2 linked regions of the Aridibaculum aurantiacum genome follow. The protein of the gene in region 1 interacts with the protein of each later gene in a pairwise test. Links are inferred from orthologs where the notes say so. Each region holds a gene or a part of one and is shown on either strand. Other genes may lie near its edges. The genes, in order: dnaA and dnaB.

The links.
Region 2: the proteins of dnaA (region 1) and dnaB interact in binary tests that used the Escherichia coli proteins (3 or more experiments, as listed by UniProt). The link is inferred for Aridibaculum aurantiacum from one-to-one orthologs.

What each region holds. Positions count from the first base shown.
Region 1 is NZ_JAFEWC010000003.1:343,534-346,790, forward strand. What follows is about bases 237-3,163. They hold dnaA (chromosomal replication initiator protein DnaA), read left to right. Parts: upstream 237-946; coding sequence 947-2,380; downstream 2,381-3,163. Other genes in these bases: J4N22_RS15100 (DUF3127 domain-containing protein), read right to left, coding at 237-252; J4N22_RS15120 (hemerythrin domain-containing protein), read left to right, coding at 2,995-3,163. Also shown: more of J4N22_RS15100, read right to left, coding at 1-236; more of J4N22_RS15120, read left to right, coding at 3,164-3,257. UniProt on the Escherichia coli protein: Plays an essential in the initiation and regulation of chromosomal replication. Binds in an ATP-dependent fashion to the origin of replication (oriC) to initiate formation of the DNA replication initiation complex once per cell cycle.
Region 2 is NZ_JAFEWC010000001.1:666,832-670,129, forward strand. Bases 190-3,157 are described here. They hold dnaB (replicative DNA helicase), read left to right. Parts: upstream 190-847; coding sequence 848-2,467; downstream 2,468-3,157. Other genes in these bases: pheT (phenylalanine--tRNA ligase subunit beta), read right to left, coding at 190-324; J4N22_RS02925 (hypothetical protein), read right to left, coding at 2,533-2,949; J4N22_RS02930 (RsmE family RNA methyltransferase), read left to right, coding at 3,056-3,157. In the rest of the region: more of pheT, read right to left, coding at 1-189; more of J4N22_RS02930, read left to right, coding at 3,158-3,298. UniProt on the Escherichia coli protein: The main replicative DNA helicase, it participates in initiation and elongation during chromosome replication. Travels ahead of the DNA replisome, separating dsDNA into templates for DNA synthesis.

The sequences.
Region 1 (3,257 bases):
GTAGTTGGTTCTGCCATCTTTCTCCCATTTGCTTCCTTTGATGTTGAACTGGATTTTCACTTCATCGCCTATATTGAACCTATCGGGCATCGTCGTTTTATCTTGCACACACTGGAACTTTATGAAACTGGTGAATGTTTTTCCATTGCCACTGTCTGTTTTCTCAATTACAAATTCTCTTGTTTTAAAATTTTCGCTTCGCTGAACGGTATCAAACCTGGCAACCAGCTTCCCTGTTATTTCGTACGACATTATAATTATTTGCGGCAAAAGTATTGTTTTCGGGTATCAGTAAAACTTAAAAAGGCGTTACAGTAAAGGCCACACTTCTTTATGGAATATTATGACCAAATGGGGGAATAGAATGTTGTGATGAGGATGCTGGAAGAAAGCCCAAGTTGCTGTATTGAATGTGTTGTTGTTTGGTTTTCAGCGGGGGTAGATAGTAGTTTTTTTAGATGCCAACATGCGGTACAATAACTGCTGATTGAATGGTCCGGGTGGCGGCAATAGAACAAACGTGAGAAGAAGTGAAGGATGTGGAAAAGAGGGTTTAGGAGAAGTAGTAATGTGTATTGCAGCACTGGTAAAGGGTACAGCTTTTTGCACGAAAAGTTGCACTCGTAAGGGATTAAATTTTAGCAAAAAAATTTAATGTTCGATGAGCCGTTTTTCAACTGGAATCTTGTGCGCTAATTTGGCTGAAATGCAGTACTGGCGTGGGTTTCAGCGAATGGTTGTAGGGCTTAAATTTTTTTAATCCTGCGCATCATTATACTGTAAGTGCGAGGTAAAAACCAAGCATTTAAAAAATTTTTTTTTAGAGGATAAAGTTTGATATTCGCCGTCCCGCCAAATTTTTTTGTTCACAGATGTGAAGAACTAAAAGGGCAGATAATCCAGTTCTAACATTCATAACTTATATAAAAAAACTGTAGTGATTAACATGGCCAAAACTGCTGATATTGTTTGGAGTAATTGCTTGAAAATTATAAAGGACATAGTAGAATGGCAGCATTACAAAACTTGGTTTGAACCGATAAGGCCTGTAGAACTGAAAGGGAATGTTTTACTGATACAGGTGCCTAGCCAGTTTTTTTACGAATACCTTGAAGAGCATTATGTAAACTTATTAGCAAAGACCCTTAAACGTGAATTAGGCAAAGAAGCCAGGCTTGAGTACCGCATAATGGTGGATAGTGGCAACAACAGCAATAAGCCACTTACTATGGATGTTCCTGCTAATAACCTGAAGACCTATAGCAACAACGAAATGGACTTTCCGCTGGTGATAAACAACCCGGTGAAGAATCCTTTTGTGATACCTGGTCTGAAGAAGATGCAGATAGATCCGCAGCTGAATCCTATTTATACATTTGAATCGTATATAGAAGGTGATTGTAACAGGGTAGCACGCAGGGCAGGTAAAACTGTAGCTGAGAAGCCAGGTGCCAACTCTTTTAATCCACTGGTAGTTTATGGTGGAGTAGGCCTTGGTAAAACGCATCTTGCACAAGCTATAGGTAACGAGGTAAAGCGCCTGCATCCTAACAAGGTTGTACTGTATGTGAGTTCGGAGAAGTTCATCAACCAGTTCCAGGATCACAGCCGTAACAATGCTATCAACGACTTTATACATTTCTATCAACTGATAGATGTTTTAATAATTGATGACGTTCAGTTCTTCAATCGTGCTGAAAAAAGCCAGGACGCATTTTTCGCCATCTTCAATCACTTGCATCAAAGTGGAAAGCAGTTGGTGTTATCATCTGATAAGCCACCTAAAGACCTTGATGGTTTGCAGGAAAGATTGCTAAGCCGTTTCCGCTGGGGATTGAGTGCTGACCTGCAGATGCCGGATTACGAAACAAGAATAGAGATTCTCGATCGTAAGATGCGCAATGATGGTTTGGATATGCCTCGTGAAGTAGTGAAGTATGTGTCATATAACATCAATAGCAACATCCGCGAACTGGAGGGTGCGTTGATCTCTTTGCTTGCACAGTCTTCGCTCAACAAGCGTGATATTGATCTTGAGCTTGCAAAGAAGGTGTTGAGAAACTTTGTGAAGACAAGCAGTAAAGAGATAACTATTGAGACCATCCAGAAAATGGTTTGCGAATACTTTGATGTGCCTTACGATAAGCTGTTGCAAAAAACAAGGAAGCGTGAGATAGTACAAGCAAGGCAGATAACGATGTACCTGGCTAAGGCGTTCACAAAAAATTCTTTAAAGACAATAGGAGAGCATTTTGGTGGTCGTGATCATACTACGGTTATTCATAGTTGCCAGACCGTAAAAGACCTGATGGATACTGATAGTTTGTTTAGAGAGAATGTAATGGAGCTGCAGCAAAAAGTTCAGCTCGCTGCTATGTAAGCATAACCTACTGAAAAAATAAAATATTGATCCTGGCTATATGCCGGGATCTTTTGTTTTAGGAAGTTCTGTCTCATGGTGATGGTATTCTTGAATTATTCATTCGGCTATCATGCATTGTTATTGTAAAGAAATCCACTTTATGTATGGTTGAAAAAACTATCTCAAATTTTTTTAGAAAAAACTAAGAACGATTTGGTTAGTAATAGCATTTCCTCTTATTTTTGCCACCCCTTGAAAAAGGGACCAGGGTTGGTGAGGTGCCTGAGTGGCCGAAAGGAACGGTTTGCTAAACCGTCGTACGGGTTAAACTGTACCGAGGGTTCGAATCCCTCCCTCACCGCTTCACTTTACCGGTAACCAGTTCGGGGCGTAGCGTAGCCCGGTTATCGCGCCTGCTTTGGGAGCAGGAGGTCGCAAGTTCGAATCTTGCCGCCCCGACTTAAAAGCCTCTTCAGAAATGAAGAGGTTTTTTTATTTCCTGCAGTTTCAGACTACTGCATGTGATGGCTCATCACATCTTTCCTTACCACTTACTCATGTATATAGCTTTTGGTAAATATTTGATTGTGGCGTCAGTTCATTCTCAACAGTTTTACGAAAACTAAAACTATATGCAACGATACAACACATTCAAGTTGGTGCACAAAGCGCTGCGCGCCCTATTGTATGATACAGCACTGCTAGTGCAGCAAACAGATTTTGCAGATGCTACGGCAACTGCCGATATTCTCGAAAGGCTGGAATATGTAGTTCATCATTTTGAACAACATGCGCACCATGAGGACAATTATATTCAACCTGCAGTGGCGGCATTCGATCCGCAACTTGCAGCAGCATTTGAAGCTGAACACGAAGAAGACGAAATGCTGGGCAA
Region 2 (3,298 bases), on another replicon or contig:
CTCGCCAGTTGTAGGATGGATAGTAGCACCAATGGTAGCTACCAGCACTTTTTGTCCTGCAGCTACATTGCTGGCACCGCAAACAATCTTCAGCGGCTCAGCTTTGCCCACATTTACCGTGGTCAGCTTTAGTTTATCGGCATTAGGATGTTGAGAACAGGTTTCTACTTCACCCACTACCACTCCTTCTAATCCGCCTTTTATACTTTCGTACTGCTCCAGGCTTTCTACTTCTAAACCTATTGAGGTAAGGATTTTTGAGAGTTTTTGTGGTTCAACTGCAACGGGTAAATACGAACTGAGCCAATTGTAACTTATCGTCATGGAAGATGCTGCTTTATTAAGATGTGCAAATATAGCAGGTGCAGGGCAGCATTAAGAATCGGTAAAACAGGCTGTAAAATTTTTTAATTGGGATGATGAAAAACAGCGGTTATATATGGCTTTTCTAAGTAGCATGGGAATAAAAGATGAAAATTTTCCGTGGAAATATTTCCCCGCTGCTGCTGAAGCGCCTGCTGTACCAAAATCATTTTTTTCTCATTTTTCTTTCTGCACAACTTGTGTGGATAATACTGCAGCAGCGGGTGAAAAATTTTTAAGATTGTGCACAAGCTTTTTTTATTGGTGAATAACCCCATGTTTTATGGGGATAGCAGCAGGAACAACTATGGTAAAAATATAGAAGCAGCAAAATTTTTTTCCTGAAAATATTCGAGTCTATATTCGCCCTCCTCACCACTTCTCATAACATTCAAGACATATTGGGGAAACATTTTCTTAACATTTTTGAATGAATGATAACGGTGAAACAAGACGTTTTTCTTAACCACCTTACTACATATAAATGGATTTGACCAACCTGAACAAAGACCGGAAAAACCGCCGGAAGCCTTCCCTTGACCTGAGTACGATGGTATATGGTAAAGTACCACCGCAGGCAAAAGAACTGGAAGAAGCAGTGTTGGGAGCTATCATGCTGGAAAAAAGTGCGTTTGATACTGTAGTAGAAATACTAAAGCCTGAGTGTTTTTACGTAGACGCTCACCAAAGGATTTTCAGAACTTTTCAATCGCTGGCTCAAAAGAGTTTACCTATAGACATTCTTACTGTAGTAGAAGAGCTGAAAATGCGGGAAGAGCTGGACATGGTGGGTGGTCCTTATGCAGTAACGAAGCTTACCAACATGGTGGTTTCTACAGCAAATATTGAGGCGCATGCGCGTATCGTTCTGCAGAAATTCATCCAGCGCGAACTGATACGCATTAGCGGAGAGATCATTGGTGATGCTTACGAGGATAGTACGGATGTATTCGACCTGCTTGATGAGAGTGAGTCGAAGATGTTCAACATCACCAACAACTACCTGAAGAAGAACTTCGATGACATAGGTAGCGTGTTGGTAAAGACCATCCAGCGTATAGACGAACTTCGAAATAAGACTGATGAGATATCGGGCGTACCAACCGGTTTCCCTTCAATGGATAAAGTGACTTATGGCTGGCAGGCAACGGATCTTATCATCCTGGCAGCTCGTCCGGCTGTGGGTAAAACAGCTTTTGCACTTAACCTTTTGCGTAGCGCTGCACTACACCCCGAAAAACCAACTCCAGTGGCTTTCTTCAGTTTGGAGATGAGCTCTGCACAGCTGGTTGCGCGTATCCTGAGTGCGGAAAGTGGTATCATGCTGGAGAAGATCAGCCGTGGTAAATTGGAAGACTACGAAATGCAGCAGCTGTACACAAAGGGTGTTACCAAACTTAGCGATGCTCCTATTTATATTGACGATACTGCCGGTCTGAACATCTTTGAATTTCGTGCAAAGGCAAGACGACTGGTGAATAAACATAAAGTTGGATTGATTATCATTGACTACCTGCAGCTAATGAGCGGCAGTGGCGATGGTAAGCAAACAAACCGTGAACAGGAGATCAGCCGTATTTCGCGTGACCTGAAAGGGCTTGCAAAAGAATTGAGTGTGCCGATCATTGCGCTGAGCCAGTTGAGCCGTGCGGTGGAAACGCGTAAAGAAAGTAAGATGCCGCAGCTGAGTGACCTTCGTGAATCTGGAGCGATAGAGCAGGATGCGGACATGGTAATGTTCCTATATCGCCCGGAATACTACGAGATAAACACCAACGAGATGGGCGAAAGTAACCGTGGTGAAACGCACGTTCGTATAGCCAAGCACCGTAATGGTAGCTTGGAAACCATTAAGCTGCGCGCTTTGCTTCATATACAAAAATTTGTAGAGGAAGAAAGTGACGACTTTGGTACCGGCGGTGGTGGAGGATTCAATCCTGGTGCTGGCAGTGGTGGCGGTGGAAGCTGGAAGCCGGTGCAGCCAGGAGGCGGCCCTGCAGCTGGCAGTGGAGTGGATGATAATGCCCGCTTATTCATTCAAAAAGGAAGTAAGATGAATAGTGGCGAATTTGATGAAGGCTTTGATGAGGCCCCACCTTTCTAAAGAAGCTTACGTTTAACTTAGCATACCGAAGCCCTTCAGTTTTTTGAAGGGCTTCTTTTATGCATTTATTGTACTCGTACATAACTGCTTTTCATTCCATCAAAAGCTTCATCTGATAAAACCAGCGTATCGGCTATGGTTTTTTCTACCATCATAGGAGCAGGCGTAGAGCCAGAAAAACGAATGAAGGTTTTATCAGCATGATCATGAATGCATTTTTTAGTTTCCAAAGTATACGATCCTTCTGCTGATAAGCTGCCATTGGTGTGAAGCTCATAATGCCTTGAATGATGAAACTGCAATTGTACATTGCGGCCGGTAGTTTCAGGGGTTTCAAGTATATGACCTGCTATGCCACCTTCTGTTTTTACCCATTTCCATTTACCAACCAGTTCATTTCTTGTTTCTGCTTTTTTAGTACAGGAATAAAAAGCCGTAATAGCTGTAAAAACAACTATAGCTAAAGATTTTTTGTATTGCATGTTTTTATGATTTAGCAGCTTGACATAGCAAAAAGAGAAACCGTTGCATTAACTGTAGTCACCTTTCTACCACAGGTATAAGTGCATTTACTGTTATTTTTGACCCATGTCGCTGCCTATATTTTTTCATGATGAAGCAATCAATGGTGAGTTTATGACGCTCAATGAAGATGCATCCAAACATATTGTACAGGTGCTTAGGATGAAGGAGGGTGAAGCATTACATCTTACTGATGGGAGAGGTAATCTTTTTACAACTGTTGTAGCAGATGCTCATAAAAAAAGATGTTCAGTAAGGATATCTGAAAGCTCTTATAAACCGCAAAAAGACAAGCAGGTGAGCATTGCT